Regions from separate parts of the Streptosporangium sp. NPDC049046 genome, predicted to be linked through region 1. Evidence: riboswitches for the same ligand, from Rfam matches in the RefSeq annotation. Region 1 holds a riboswitch; the other holds the start of a gene.
What was found. Region 1 has a riboswitch for glycine ahead of gcvP (aminomethyl-transferring glycine dehydrogenase). Riboswitches for the same ligand answer to the same signal wherever they lie in the genome.
Positions count from the first base shown of each region.

Region 1 (7,075 bases):
ACACGCACGAGCTGCTGCGTCTGGTCGACATCAGCGGGGTGCGCGACGTCGACATGAAGGTCGTGGTCGACTGCGCGGGAGGCACCTCCTCGCTGGTGCTGCCCAGCCTGCTGGGCCGGGTCGGGGTGGACGTGCTGACCGTCAACAACCGGCTGGACGACGCCTCGCCCACCGAGACCCTCGCCGAGCGCCGCCGCGATCTGCAGCGCCTCTCAGAGCTCGTCAGCTCCTCCAGGGCGGCCTTCGGGGTGCGCTTCGACCCGGTGGGGGAGCGGGTCGCGCTGGTGGACGAGATGGGCCAGCTGATCAGCGAGGAGCGCGCCCTGCTGGTCGTGCTCGACCTGGTCGCCGCCGAGCGGCGCGGCGGCAGGGTGGCGCTGCCGGTCACCACCACCCGGGTGGCGGAGCAGGTCTGCAGGTTCCACGGCGTGCAGGCCGAGTGGACCTCCACCGCGATCGACGCGCTGACCACCGCGGCCAGAGGGCAGGAGACGATCTTCGCGGCCGACGGGCGCGGCGGTTTCATCGTGCCCGAGTTCGGGCCCACGGTGGACGGCCTGGCGGTGTTCCTGCGCCTGCTGGGCCTGGTCGCCAGGACCCGGCTCTCGCTCAGCCAGATCGACGCCAGGATCCCCGAGGCCAAGCTGCTGCGCCGGACCGTGCCGACCCCGTGGGCCGCCAAGGGCGCGGTGATGCGCTCGGTCATCGAGGCCGCCGAGCACTACCGCATCGACACCACCGACGGGGTCCGGGTCGTCGCCGAGGACGGCAGCTGGGCCCTGGTGCTGCCCGACCCGACGGAGGCGGTCACCCACCTGTGGGCCGAGGGCTTCGACGTCGACTCCGCGCAGACCCTGATCGAGCACTGGGCGCGGGTGGTCGAGGACGCCGCGGGCGGCTGAGGGGCACAGACGGGCTCAGGTGGGCCCAACCGGACACCGGGAGGGCGAGGGGAGGGTTGTGAGCGAGGACCGTGAGCCGAGCGGAACGGGAAAGCCGGACGGGAAGGGAGGAGGATGAGCGCTCGGGGGCGAGGGGTCGCGACAAAACACAGCGCGGCGCCATGGACCGGAGACAGTGCCCCACTGTAACTTTGTCACCGACCGTACCCGCGGTTCAGCGTCAACCTTGACCTTCGCGCCTCATCACTGTATGTTGCGGCATTCGCAGTCCGAGAAAACACTTGAGAAGCGAAGAAGCGAGGCGCGCATCACTGAGCACCGTTGCCGCGTCTTCGCGGTAGGAGGCCGAGCCGATCGATGCCGAGCGTCTACTGCACGCAGTGCGGTCATGCCAACCCTGAGGATGCCCGTTTCTGTTCACGATGCGGGTCGCCGCTTACCAAAGCCGAGACCGCCGGAGACAGCACATCGACGATCTCCCTCTCCGGGATCGAGGCATATGAGGCGGAGACAGGTGAGACGCTTCTCGCCGAACGGCAGGCCGTCGAGCAGTTGCCCCCGGGCACCGCGTTGCTGGTCGCGATGCGCGGCCCCAACGCCGGCAGCCGGTTCCTGCTCGACAGCGATCTCACCACCGTGGGCCGCCATCCGGAGAGCGACATCTTCCTCGACGACATCACGGTCTCGCGCCGTCACGTGGAGTTCTACCGGCGCGGCGGCGGGGTCTTCACCGTCCGTGACGTCGGCAGCCTCAACGGCACGTACGTGAACCGCGAGCGCATCGAGGAGGTCCCGCTGTACGGCGGGGACGAGGTGCAGATCGGCAAGTTCCGCCTCGTCTTCCTCACCCGCGGCGCCGCTGGAGGATGATGAGCTCGCAGGCCGCTCGTGCGCACATGAGCATCGGGGAGGTGCTCGCCCTCCTGCAGGGCGAGTTCCCCGACGTCAGCATCTCCAAGATTCGTTTCCTGGAGGGCGAGGGGTTGATCGAGCCGGAGCGCAGTCCCTCCGGTTACCGCAAGTTCAGCTACGCCGACGTCGAGCGGCTCCGTTACATCCTCAGCGAGCAGCGTGACCGCTACCTGCCGCTGCGAGTGATCAAGGATCATCTGGAGGCGGCCGATCGTGAGGAGCGCCCGGCCGCCCGGCCGCGCGCCGTCCCCGACGAGGCGCCTCCCGAGCTCAGGCTCACCCGCGAGGAGCTGATCGCCGCCGCCGAGCTCGACGAGGAGACCCTCGCCGAGCTTGAGGACTACGGCCTGCTGGCCGCGGTGGCCCGCTACTACGACGCCGAGGCGCTGGCCGTGGCCCGCAGCGTCGGAGCCCTCGCCGCCTTCGGCCTGCGCGCCCGCCACCTGAGGGCGGTCAAGGCCGCGGCCGAGCGCGAGGCGGGCCTGGTGGAGCAGGCCGTCGCCCCGCTGCTGCGCCGTCGCGGGCCGGGTGCGATCGACCAGGCCGACGAGACGGCGAGGGAGATTTCCGGCCTGCTGCTGGAATTGCACGCCTCGCTGCTGCGTTCCGGCGTGCGTGGGGCTCTGGGTCGGTGAGAGCCTGACCAGGCACTCGTACCCCCACGAGTGTTACGTTGAACAAACCGGTCGGAATCCAGCGAAGACGGAGCAGCCCGTGTTGCAGATGGAGGTCGTGGGCGTTCGAGTTGAAATGCCCTCCAACCAGCCGATCGTCTTGTTGAAAGAGACGCATGGGGAGCGCTACCTGCCTATCTGGATCGGCATGACGGAAGCCACGGCGATCGCCATGGCCCAGGCCGAGGAACCACCACCCCGGCCGCTCACTCATGACCTGTTCCGTGACGTGCTCGAAGGGCTCGGAGTCCGGCTGAGCACGGTCAACATCGTCGCCCTGCGCGACGGCATCTTCTTCGCCGATCTCGTGTTCTCCAACGGGGTGGAGGTGAGCGCGCGTCCCTCGGACTCGATCGCCTTGGCACTTCGAACCGGCGCACGTATCTTCGCGAGTGAGGATGTGGTCCGGGAGGCGGGGGTGATCATCCCCGACGACCAGGAGGACGAGGTGGAGAAGTTCAGGGAGTTCCTTGACACGATCACGCCCGAGGACTTCGGCCGCGCGGGGTAGGAATTTCGGTGCATTTACGCTTCACGACGCGCCGAGTGGGGTCGTTGACTGGACTTGGCCCCAGTCCTACGGTGCATGTGAACCCTGCGGCCGTGCGTAAACCCCCAGATCAGGCCGTGGGATGAGAGAAAGCCGGAGGTCCGCGTGGCGGTCAGCAGCGGCGAGGGTAGAAACGCCGATCAGGATGACCCGAAACGGCGCCAGTCGGCACGTCAGCGCGCGGGTGAAGAGGGTCTGCTGTTCGACGGGCAACCGGTGAAGGTGCCCGCCGACATCGGTTACAGGGGCCCGACGGCCTGTTCCGCGGCCGGCATCACCTACCGGCAACTCGACTACTGGGCGCGCACCGGCCTCGTCGAGCCCACCGTGAGAGCCGCCCACGGATCCGGCTCCCAGCGCCTTTACGGCTTTCGCGACATCCTGGTGCTCAAGGTCGTCAAACGGCTCCTCGACACCGGCGTCTCCCTCCAGCAGATCCGCATCGCCGTGCAGCACCTGCGCGACCGGGGCGTCAACGACCTGGCCGGGATCACCCTGATGAGCGACGGGGTGAGCGTCTACGAGTGCACCTCGCCCGACGAGGTGATCGACCTCCTCCAGGGCGGCCAGGGAGTCTTCGGCATAGCACTGGGACGGGTGTGGCAGGAGGTGGAGGGCTCCCTCGCGGATCTGCCCGGCGAACGTGCGGAGTCGAGCGAGGGCCCTTTAGGCGATCATCAGGCCGATGAGCTGGCCCGCCGTCGCAGAGCACGACGAACCGGGTAAACTCGGACTCGCTGCTGACCCTGTGCGGGAGAGACCCCGACAGCGAGCGGGGCGCCGAAGGAGCAACCTCCCCGGAATCTCTCAGGCACCCGGTACCGCACGGACGAGGCAACTCTGGAAAGCAGGCGCGCCGGCCAGGTGCGACTCACCGACGGTGCAAGCCTCCCGTCACGGGTAGGTGAAGCTCTCAGGTCACGACGCGTGAGACGGTCGTGATGACAGAGGGGGAGACCAGGCATACGCCCGCGCCCAGCGCCGGTCTCCACCCCGTCCCGGGAGGCTTCACCATGACCGACCTGTCATCGCTCAGCGAACTCGGCTCCCTGCCGTTCTCCACCCGCCACATAGGGCCGGACGACGCCGGCCAGACCCGCATGCTGGAGGCGGTCGGATTCGCCTCCGTGGCCGACCTGGTCGCGGTGGCCGTGCCCGAGGCGATCCGCTCCGCGGGGCGGCTGAGCCTGCCCCCGGCGGCCGGGGAGTCCGAGGCCCTCGCGGAGCTTCGAGTCCTCGCCGGGCGCAACACCGTGCTCACCTCGATGATCGGCCTGGGCTACCACGACACGATCACTCCGGGCGTCATCCGCCGCAACCTCCTGGAGAACCCCGGCTGGTACACCGCGTACACGCCCTACCAGCCGGAGATCTCCCAGGGCCGTCTGGAGGCCCTGATCAACTTCCAGACCGTCGTCTCCGACCTGACCGCCCTCGATGTCGCCGGTGCCTCCCTGCTCGACGAGGCCACCGCCGCCGCCGAGGCGATGACCCTGGCCCGCCGCGCCGGCCGCGGCCCCTCGAAGGTGTTCGTGGTCGACGCCGACGCGCTGCCGCAGACCAAGGCGGTGCTGCGCACCCGCGCCGAGCCGCTCGGCATCGAACTGGTCGAGAGCGACTTCACCGCCGAGCTTCCCGAGTGCTTCGGGGTGCTCGTGCAGTATCCCGGCGCCAGCGGCAGGATCCGCGACTTCCGCGCCGTCGCCGACGCCGCCCACGCGCGCGGCGCCCAGGTGGTCGCCGCCGCCGACCTGCTCGCCCTCACCCTGCTGGCCGCGCCGGGCGAGCTCGGCGCCGACATCGCCGTCGGGTCCTCGCAACGCTTCGGCGTCCCCCTCGGCTTCGGTGGCCCCCACGCCGCCTACATGGCGGTCCGCGACGGTCTCCAGCGCCAGCTGCCGGGCCGCCTGGTGGGCGTCTCCCAGGACGCCGACAAACGCCCCGCGTACCGGCTCGCCCTCCAGACCCGTGAGCAGCACATCCGCCGGGAGAAGGCCACCAGCAACATCTGCACCGCGCAGGTGCTGCTCGCCGTGATCGCCGGCATGTACGCCGTCTACCACGGCCCCGAGGGCCTGCGCAGGATCGGACGGCGCACCCACAGGCACGCCGTCGTGCTCGCCGAGGGCCTGCGCCAGGGCGGTGTCGAGGTCGTGCACGACACCTTCTTCGACACCGTGCTCGCCAGGGTGCCCGGCCGCGCCGAGGAGATCGTCGCCACGGCCCGCGAGAACGGCGTCAACCTGCGCCTGGTCGACGCCGACCACGTGGGCGTCACCTGCGACGAGAAGACCGAGCCGCTCCACCTGGAGCAGGTCCTGGCCGCCTTCGAGATCAGCGGCGCCGTGCTGGCCGACCTCGACGCCGCCGCCCACGACGCGCTGCCCGCCGCGCTGGCGCGGGTCAGCGACTACCTGACCCACCCGGTCTTCCACAGCCACCGTTCCGAGACGGCCATGCTGCGCTACCTGCGAAGGCTCCAGGACAAGGACATCGCGCTCGACCGGTCGATGATCCCGCTGGGCTCCTGCACCATGAAGCTCAACGCGACCACCGAGATGGAGCCGATCACCTGGCCGGAGTTCGCCGGGCTGCACCCCTACGCGCCCGAGGACCAGGCCGCGGGCCACATCGAGCTGATCGGGGAGCTGGAGCGCTGGCTCGCCGAGGTCACCGGCTACGACGCCGTGTCGCTTCAGCCGAACGCCGGCTCGCAAGGGGAGTTCGCCGGGCTGCTGGCGATCCGCGCCTACCACACCGCGCGCGGAGAGTCGGGCCGCGACGTCTGCCTGATCCCCTCGTCCGCGCACGGCACCAACGCCGCGAGCGCCGTCATGGCCGGCATGCGCGTGGCCGTGGTCGCCTGCGACGACAAGGGCAACGTCGACCTCGACGACCTCGTCGCGAAGATCGACAAGCACCGCGAGCAGCTTGCCGCGATCATGGTGACCTACCCGTCCACGCACGGCGTGTACGAGGAGACGATCGTCCGGATCTGCGAGCTGGTGCACGAGGCCGGCGGGCAGGTCTACGTCGACGGCGCCAACCTCAACGCGCTGGTCGGCCTGGCCAGGCCGGGGGAGTTCGGGGCGGACGTCTCCCACCTCAACCTGCACAAGACCTTCTGCATCCCGCACGGCGGCGGTGGCCCCGGCGTCGGCCCGGTCGCGGTCCGCGCCCACCTGGCCGACTATCTGCCCGGCCATCCGCTGCGTGAGGGTACGATGGTCGGCCCGGTCTCGGCCGCGCCGTACGGCTCGGCGGGCATCCTGCCCATCTCCTGGGCCTACATTCGGATGATGGGCGCCGACGGCCTGAAGGCGGCGACCGAGCAGGCCATCCTGTCGGCCAACTACCTGGCCCGCAGGCTCAGCCCCCACTACCCGGTCCTCTACACCGGCCGCGGCGGCCTCGTCGCCCACGAGTGCATCGTCGACCTGCGCCAGATCACCAAGGAGACCGGGGTGACGGTCGACGACGTGGCCAAGCGCCTCATCGACTACGGCTTCCACGCCCCGACCATGTCCTTCCCCGTGGCGGGAACGCTGATGATCGAGCCGACCGAGAGCGAGGACCTGGCCGAACTCGACCGGTTCTGCGAGGCGATGATCTCGATCCGCGAGGAGATCGCGAAGGTCGCCTCCGGCGCGTACGACAGGACCGACAACCCGCTGCGCAACGCCCCGCACACGGCCGACAGCCTCGTCGTCGACGAGTGGGCCCACCCCTACAGCCGCACCGAGGCGGCCTACCCGTTGCCGTCGGTGCGCGAGGGCAAGTACTGGTCGCCGGTCCGCCGTATCGACCAGGCTTACGGCGACCGTAACCTGGTCTGCTCCTGTCCTCCCCTGGAGGCGTACGAGGACTGATCCCGCCGGCCTCGTGGACATCGCGCGAGAGCCGGGAAACCCGCGCGAACCGTGATATCCGCCGGGAATGCGGGGGGACGGACGAGGCCCCGAGTCGTTAGGCTCGGGGCGTCTCCGTATCCGGAAGGATCATGCATGCCTGAGGTGGACACCCGTCCCTTGGACGCC
Region 1 is NZ_JBEZEZ010000015.1:25,230-32,304, forward strand. Features, by position in the region: gene AB0B96_RS21885 (mannose-1-phosphate guanyltransferase) at 1-902, shown strand, start outside; gene AB0B96_RS21890 (FHA domain-containing protein) at 1,260-1,772, shown strand; gene AB0B96_RS21895 (MerR family transcriptional regulator) at 1,772-2,449, shown strand; gene AB0B96_RS21900 (bifunctional nuclease family protein) at 2,529-2,999, shown strand; gene AB0B96_RS21905 (MerR family transcriptional regulator) at 3,144-3,764, shown strand; glycine riboswitch at 3,780-3,872, shown strand; gene gcvP (aminomethyl-transferring glycine dehydrogenase) at 4,052-6,907, shown strand; gene AB0B96_RS21915 (hypothetical protein) at 7,043-7,075, shown strand, end outside.

Region 2 (7,075 bases), on a different contig from region 1:
CCCGTACGCCGACCGTCGCTCCGGCTCCCCGTAGGCCGGGCGCTCACCCGTCCCTCCGTACACCATCCGGTCCGCCGTGTTTCCGTACGCGGGTGTCTCGCCCGTCGTGCCGTACCTCGGCCGGTCCGCCGCCTCGCCGTACGAGGTCCTCGCGGACGTGCTCTCCTCGGGAGCCCGCCCGTCGTACGACCCGTGCGCCGTCTCGTCGAAGGGGCTCGCGTACACCGGTCGCTCGGCCGTCGCGCCGTGCGAGGGGTCCTCGTCGCCGGGTCCCTCGTCCGAAGACTCCTCGTCCGCTCTTCCCGCCGCGACCTCGGGCGCCCTCTCCTCGTGCTTCTCGTGCCTGACGCCGAAGGCCAGTCCGGCGGCCAGGCAGAGCAGCGGGAGGGCGGGGACGACGTAGCGGTGGTCGAAGGCCGCGATGAAGGGCGGCAGGATGAGCAGTATCGTCCCCGCCGCCCAGGGCAGCAGCACCGCGCCGCCGAACCTTCGCAACCGCATCAGCACGCCGACCAGGCCGACCAGCAGGATCACCGCGAGGTACGGACCCCGCACGAAGCCGTACTCCTGGTAGTTACGCAGCAGGCCCGCGTAGGGTTCGGCCATCGTCGGCGCTCCCGACGAGCCCTGGTAGGCCACGGTCAGCTGCTCTGCGGTCTTGCCCTGCGAGGCGGCACCGGAGGTGAAGGGCCGCACGGTGTCGGGGAAGACGTAGGCGCTCTGCGGGCCGGGAGCCGGGTAGACGCGCCGAGTCCAGTCGAAGATGTGGGCCGCGTCCTCCAGACCCGCCCGCAGGAAGTCGAACGGCTGGGCCATGATCGCCTGGGTGGCGAAGGCGCCCGCGAGGGCGTCGCGCTCGGCCCAGCTGCCCTTGACCTTGTTCAGCGGCGACTCGCCGTCCCAGATGTAGACGGGCGGCGCCGCGCGCTGCCCCAGCGGCTCGACGGGACACAGGGCCGCCTCGGGGCCGGCCGGCTGGATTGCGGCGCAGTCGGCGAAGGTCATCGTCCGGGCCCAGAGGAAGGTGTTTCCCCTGGTCAGAGCGAAACTGCCGTGCTCGGCCCTGAACCAGGCCGCGTACGAGCCCAGGCCGATCGCGGCGGCGAGCGTCGCGGAGAGGACCGCCCGCCACCCGGCTCGGCGGATCACCATGCAGACCAGCGCCACGGCGATGAGCGGCAACCCGATCGTGCGGGTGACGGTCGCCGCGGCGAGCAGCGCCCCGGCCAGCGCGGCGACCCACGCCGCCGGGCGTCGCCGCCACAGCAGCAGCGTGACCGCGAGCACCGCGAGGAACTGGAAGAGCAGGTCCGCCATGACGAGGTGTTCGAGCTGGATCTGGTAGGCGTCGAACAGCACCGGCAGCGCGGCGAGCGTCGCACCCCACCCCGGCAGCCCGCCCAGCCTGCGCAGCAGCAGGTAGACGCAGACGGCCACGACCAGTCCGAGCAGGTGCTGCACCGCGACCACCGCGGGGATGCTGGACAGCGGCTTGAGGATCCACAGGAACAGCGAGTAACCCGCGGGGCGGGACTCCAGGGGGCGGGGGGCGAGCCCGGCGTTCAGGTAGACGAAGGAGTCGGCCCAGAACCACAGGGCGGGCCGGTAGCCGAGCATGGCGAGGAGGCGCAGGCCGCCACCCGCGAGCAGGGCGGTGATGAAGAGCCAGTGCGATCCGAGGAAGCGGAGCGTCCGCAGGGAGCGGGAAGGAGTCTCCGGAGCAGGAGAGCGGCGGGAGCGGCGGGAGCGGCTTGCCGGGGGCGTTCCCGTGACCACCGCGACCTCCCGAATCCCGCGCATGGCCACCCAGCATAGGCGTGGGATCGGAGGAGGCTGCACGTGATGCGAAATTTGGTAGCGATCGAGTTGTATGTCGTCAAGGTTCCGCGGTCCCGAGTCTCCCGCGCGCCCGTCAGAGGCCCCACCGCCCAAACTCCGAGGTCAGCACTCGATGACGTTCACCGCGAGCCCTCCCCGGCTGGTCTCCTTGTACTTGTCGAGCATGTCGCGGCCGGTGTCGCGCATCGTCTTGATGGCCTTGTCCAGCGAGACGAAGTGACGGCCGTCGCCGCGCATCGCGATCCTGGCGGCGGCGATGGCCTTGATCGAGGCGACCGCGTTGCGTTCGATGCACGGGATCTGCACCAGGCCGCCGATCGGGTCGCAGGTGAGCCCCAGGTTGTGCTCGATGCCGATCTCGGCGGCGTTCTCGACCTGCTCGGGGGTGCCACCCATCACCTCGGTGAGCCCGGCGGCGGCCATCGAGCAGGCCGAGCCGACCTCGCCCTGGCAGCCGACCTCGGCGCCCGAGATGGAGGCGTTCTCCTTGAACAGCACGCCGATCGCCCCGGCGGTGAGCAGGAAGCGGATCACGCCCTCGTCGTCGGCGTCCTTCGTGAAGCGGTCGTAGTAGGTGAGCACGGCCGGGATGATGCCCGCGGCGCCGTTGGTGGGCGCGGTGACGATCCGGCCGCCGGCGGCGTTCTCCTCGTTGACCGCGAGGGCGAAGAGCGAGACCCAGTCCATCGTCTGCAGCGAGTCCTTTTCTCCCGACTCGCTGCGCAGCTGCCGGTGGAGCTGGTGGGCGCGGCGGCGGACCTTCAGGCCGCCGGGCAGCATGCCCTCCTTGTCGATGCCGCGCCGCACGCACTCGCTCATGACCTGCCACAGGACGAGCAATCGGTCGCGAACCTCGGCCTCGGTGCGGCCGAACGCCTGCTCGTTCTCCAGCATCAACCCGGAGATGGACAGCCCGGTCTCCGCGCACTGGGCGAGCAGTTCGGCGGCCGTGGTGAAGGGGTGGGGCAGGACGGTGTCGTCGGCTTTGATCCGGTCGGCGCCGGTGGCGTTCTCGTCGACGACGAAGCCGCCGCCGACCGAGTAGTAGACCTTCTCGCGGACCGTCTCGCCGGACTCGGACAGGGCGGTGAAGCGCATGCCGTTGGGGTGGCCGGGGAGCGAGATCTTGCGTTCGAAGACGAGGTCCTCGCCGACGACGAAGGGGATCTCGCGCGAGCCGTACAGGGAGATGGTGCCCGACTCGCGCATGGCGGCGAGCCGGCCCTCGACCGCGTCGACGTCGACGAGCTCGGGCTTCTCGCCGGACAGGCCGAGCAGCACGGCCTTGTCGCTGCCGTGGCCCTTGCCGGTCAGGCCCAGCGAGCCGTACAGGACGGCGCGCACCCGGGCCGTCTTCTCCAGCAGCCCGTCCTGGTGGAGGCCGCGGGCGAACTTGTGGGCGGCGGCCATCGGGCCGCCGGTGTGCGAGCTGGACGGGCCGATTCCGATCTTGAAGAGATCGAAGACGCTGATCGTCATCTGAATCCTTCCAGCGTGGACGGCCACGCGCGCCCTCCGGCGCGCGTGACCGTGACGCGAGCGGGGAAAGGCTTAGGACTCACCCGAGGTGAGCGCGGCGTACTCCTCGGGCGACAACAGGTCGTCGGCGGAGCCCTCAAGACGTACGCGGAACAGCCAGCCCTCACCGTAGGAGTCGCTGTTGACCAGCGAGGGGTCGTCCACGACGGCCTGGTTGACCTCCACGACCTCGCCGTCGACCGGCGCGAAGATGTCGCTCACCGACTTGGTCGACTCGACCTCGCCGACGGCGTCACCGGAGGCGACCGTCGCGCCGACCTCGGGCACCTGCACGTAGACCACGTCACCCAGCGCCTCGGCGGCGTAGGCGGTGATGCCCACGGTGAGGGTGAGGCCGTCATCGATGCCGGAGATCCACTCGTGTTCCTTGGTGTAGTGCAGGTCCTCGGGAATGCTGCTCATTTTTTCCTCCTGTAGAAAGGCAGTGCGACGACCTCGACCGGCTCGTGGCTGCCCCTGATGTCGACGGCCAGTCCTGACGACAGGCCGTTGTCCACGTAGGCCATCGCGATGGGCCTGCCCAGTGACTGGGAGGGCGCCCCGCTGGTGACCTCGCCGACGACCTCGCCGTCACCGGCGACCACCACCGGATACCCGTGCCGGGGCACCCGGCGGCCGGTCGCGACGAGGCCGACCAGGCGGCGGGACGGCGGGACGTCCTTGAGGGATTCGAGGGCGGCCCGGCCGACGAAGTCGCCCGGTTTGTCAAACCTCACCACACGGCCGAGCCCGGCGTCGAACGGGGTCAGGGCGGCCGACAGTTCGTTGCCGTACAGCGGCATCCCGGCCTCCAGACGGAGGGTGTCGCGGGCGGACAGGCCCGCGGGGATCAGGCCGTGCGGCGCGCCCGCCTCGGTGAGGGCGGCCCAGAGCGGCTCGGCGTCCTCGGCCGCGACGAACAGCTCGAAGCCGTCCTCGCCGGTGTATCCGGTACGGGCGACGAGGGCCTCGCGACCGGCGACGACGGCGGGCAGGCCGGCGTAGTACCTGAGCCCTTCGAGGTCGGCGTCGGTGAGCGAGCCCAGGATCTCCACGGAGCGCGGACCCTGGACCGCGACCAGCGCGTACCGCTCGGAGCGGTCCTCCACCGCGGCGTCGAAGCCCTTGGCGCGGCCGGTCAGCTCGGCGGCCACCCGGGGGTAGTTGGAGGCGTTGGCGACGACCATGAACTCGGCGGGGGCGAGCCGGTAGACGATCAGGTCGTCCAGCACGCCGCCCTCGGCGTCGACGATCATCGTGTAGCGGGCGCGGCCGGGCTCCAGCGCGGAGAGGTGGCCGACCAGCGCGTAGTCGAGGGCTTCGGCGGCCTGCGGCCCCGTCACGAAGATCTCCCCCATGTGGGAGAGGTCGAACAGGCCGGCCGCCTGGCGGACCGCGTTGTGCTCGGCCGACTCGCTGCCGTAGCGGAGCGGCATCAGCCAGCCCGCGAAGTCGGTCAGCGTCGCGCCGAGGGACTCGTGGACGCCGCGCAGCGGCGTAGGTCGGGACATGTGCGCACCTCAGACAAGGGACAGATGAGAGCATCCTCCCCCTCTGTCGTGGGTGCCTGAGAGTTTCATCCGGGTTTTACCGGACTTTCACCTTCGGCGAGGTCGTGGGACCTGCTTTCCAGAGGGCACCTACCCGCACGGTCCTTTGCCTTGAGAGGTTCGCGGGGAGGGCTTGCTCCTTCAGGGGTCCTGGCCTGGCTGTCAGGACGCTCTCCCGCACGGGGTTCATCGGTGTCGTCGGCCAGCCTAACCGCCCGCACCGGCCGAGCGAAATCCCCTCGCGGCCCCGATCCGCGCCGGTCAGGGGGTGGCGTGCCGGATCAGCGCCTCGAACAGGGCCGACTCGTCGTCGGTCTCGGGGTGCCACTGGACGGCGACGGCGAAGGGGTGGCCGTCCACCTCCACGGCCTCGACCGTGCCGTCCTCGGCGTGGGCGGTCACGGTCAGGCCCTCGGCGAGCCGGTCGAGGGCCTGGTGGTGGTAGTGGGCCACCTCCACGGTCTCGGTCCCGAAGATCTTCGAGGTGTGGCTGCCGGGGGCGAGCCGCACCGGCATCCTGCCGTACCGGCCGGGGGCCGGGGCGTGCCCGGCGTGGCCGACCACGTCGGGCAGGTGCTGGTGGAGGCTGCCGCCCAGCGAGACGTTCAGGATCTGCATGCCCCTGCAGATCCCCAGGAAGGGTGTGCCCCGCTCCAGCGCCGCCTCGACCAGTCCCAGCTCGGCGTCGTCGCGGAACGGCCGGACGTAGCCGGTCCGCTCGTGCGGCTCCCGCCCGTACCGCTCGGGGCCGACGTCACCGCCACCGGCCAGGATCAGGCCGTCCAGGCGCCCCACCAGCGCCCAGGGGTCGCCCGCCGGGGGCAGGATCACCGGCTGCCCGCCCGCGCGGGCCACGTGGTCGACGTAGTCGTACGGCAGGAGCGCGGTGGTCGTCTCCCAGACGGTGAAGCGCGCGGGCTCGACGTAGCAGGTGATGCCGATGACGGGACGGGACATGATCTCTTTCTCACGCGGAGGCCGGGGACATGGGAGATGGGCCCACGTCCTCGCACGTTATCGGGGCCGGGGTATGGCCTGGGCAAATCCCGCCACCGCCGGTCGCGAAGGTGGCGGGGCGAGGTCTGCAGCGGGTCTACAGCGGGGTGACGTACGCGCCGGAGATGCCGCCGTCCACCAGGAACTCGGAGCCGGTGATGAAGCTCGCGTCGTCCGAGGCGAGGAACGCCACCGCGGCGGCGATCTCGGACGCCTCGGCGAAGCGGCCCACCGGGATGTGGACGAGGCGGCGCTGCGCCCGCTCGGGGTCCTTGGCGAACAATTCCTGCAGCAGCGGCGTGTTCACCGGCCCCGGGCACAGCGCGTTCACCCGGATCCCCTCGCGGGCGAACTGCACGCCCAGCTCGCGGGACATGGCGAGCACCCCGCCCTTGGAGGCGGTGTAGGAGATCTGGCTCGTCGCCGACCCCATCACGGCGACGAACGACGCGGTGTTGATGATCGACCCCTTGCCCTGCCGCCGCATGTACGGGATGGCGTGCTTGCAGCACAGGTAGACCGAGGTGAGGTTCACCTCCTGGACCCGGCGCCAGGCGTCGATGCCGGTCTCCAGGATCGAGTCGTCCTCGGGCGGCGAGATGCCCGCGTTGTTGAACGCGATGTCCACGCTGCCGTAGGTGTCGAACGCGGTCTGGAACACCCGGGCGACGTCGTCCTCGTCGGTCACGTCGGCCCGCACGAACAGCCCCCCGACCTCCTCGGCGGCCGCCGGACCGGTCGTCTCGTCCAGGTCCACGCACACGACGCGGGCGCCTTCCGCGGCGAACCGGCGCGCGGTGGCGAGGCCGATCCCGCTTCCGGCGCCGGTGATGACGGCGACCCTGTCCTGCAAACGCAGCATCGCTTCTACTCCTCGGAAATGAAGACGTTCTTGGTCTCGGTGAACGCTGACAGGGCGTCGGGACCCAGCTCGCGGCCGAGGCCCGACTGCTTGAAACCGCCGAACGGGGTCCAGTAGCGGACGCTCGAATGCGAGTTGACGCTGAGGTTGCCCGCCTCCACCGCTCTGGCGACCCGGAGCGCCCGGCCGACGTCGCGGGTCCAGATGGACCCGCTCAGGCCGTACGGGGTGTCGTTGGCGATCCGTACGGCGTCCGCCTCGTCGTCGAACGGCACCACCGACACCACGGGGCCGAAGATCTCCTCGGTGA
Region 2 is NZ_JBEZEZ010000006.1:251,641-258,715, forward strand. Features, by position in the region: gene AB0B96_RS10855 (hypothetical protein) at 1-1,800, opposite strand, end outside; gene AB0B96_RS10860 (L-serine ammonia-lyase) at 1,942-3,318, opposite strand; gene gcvH (glycine cleavage system protein GcvH) at 3,391-3,780, opposite strand; gene gcvT (glycine cleavage system aminomethyltransferase GcvT) at 3,777-4,868, opposite strand; glycine riboswitch at 4,902-4,996, opposite strand; glycine riboswitch at 4,997-5,095, opposite strand; gene AB0B96_RS10875 (gamma-glutamyl-gamma-aminobutyrate hydrolase family protein) at 5,169-5,864, opposite strand; gene AB0B96_RS10880 (3-oxoacyl-ACP reductase) at 6,001-6,765, opposite strand; gene AB0B96_RS10885 (aldehyde dehydrogenase family protein) at 6,771-7,075, opposite strand, start outside.
Region 2: it holds a riboswitch for glycine, as region 1 does, so the genes downstream of both, gcvT (glycine cleavage system aminomethyltransferase GcvT) here and gcvP (aminomethyl-transferring glycine dehydrogenase) in region 1, are expected to answer to the same signal.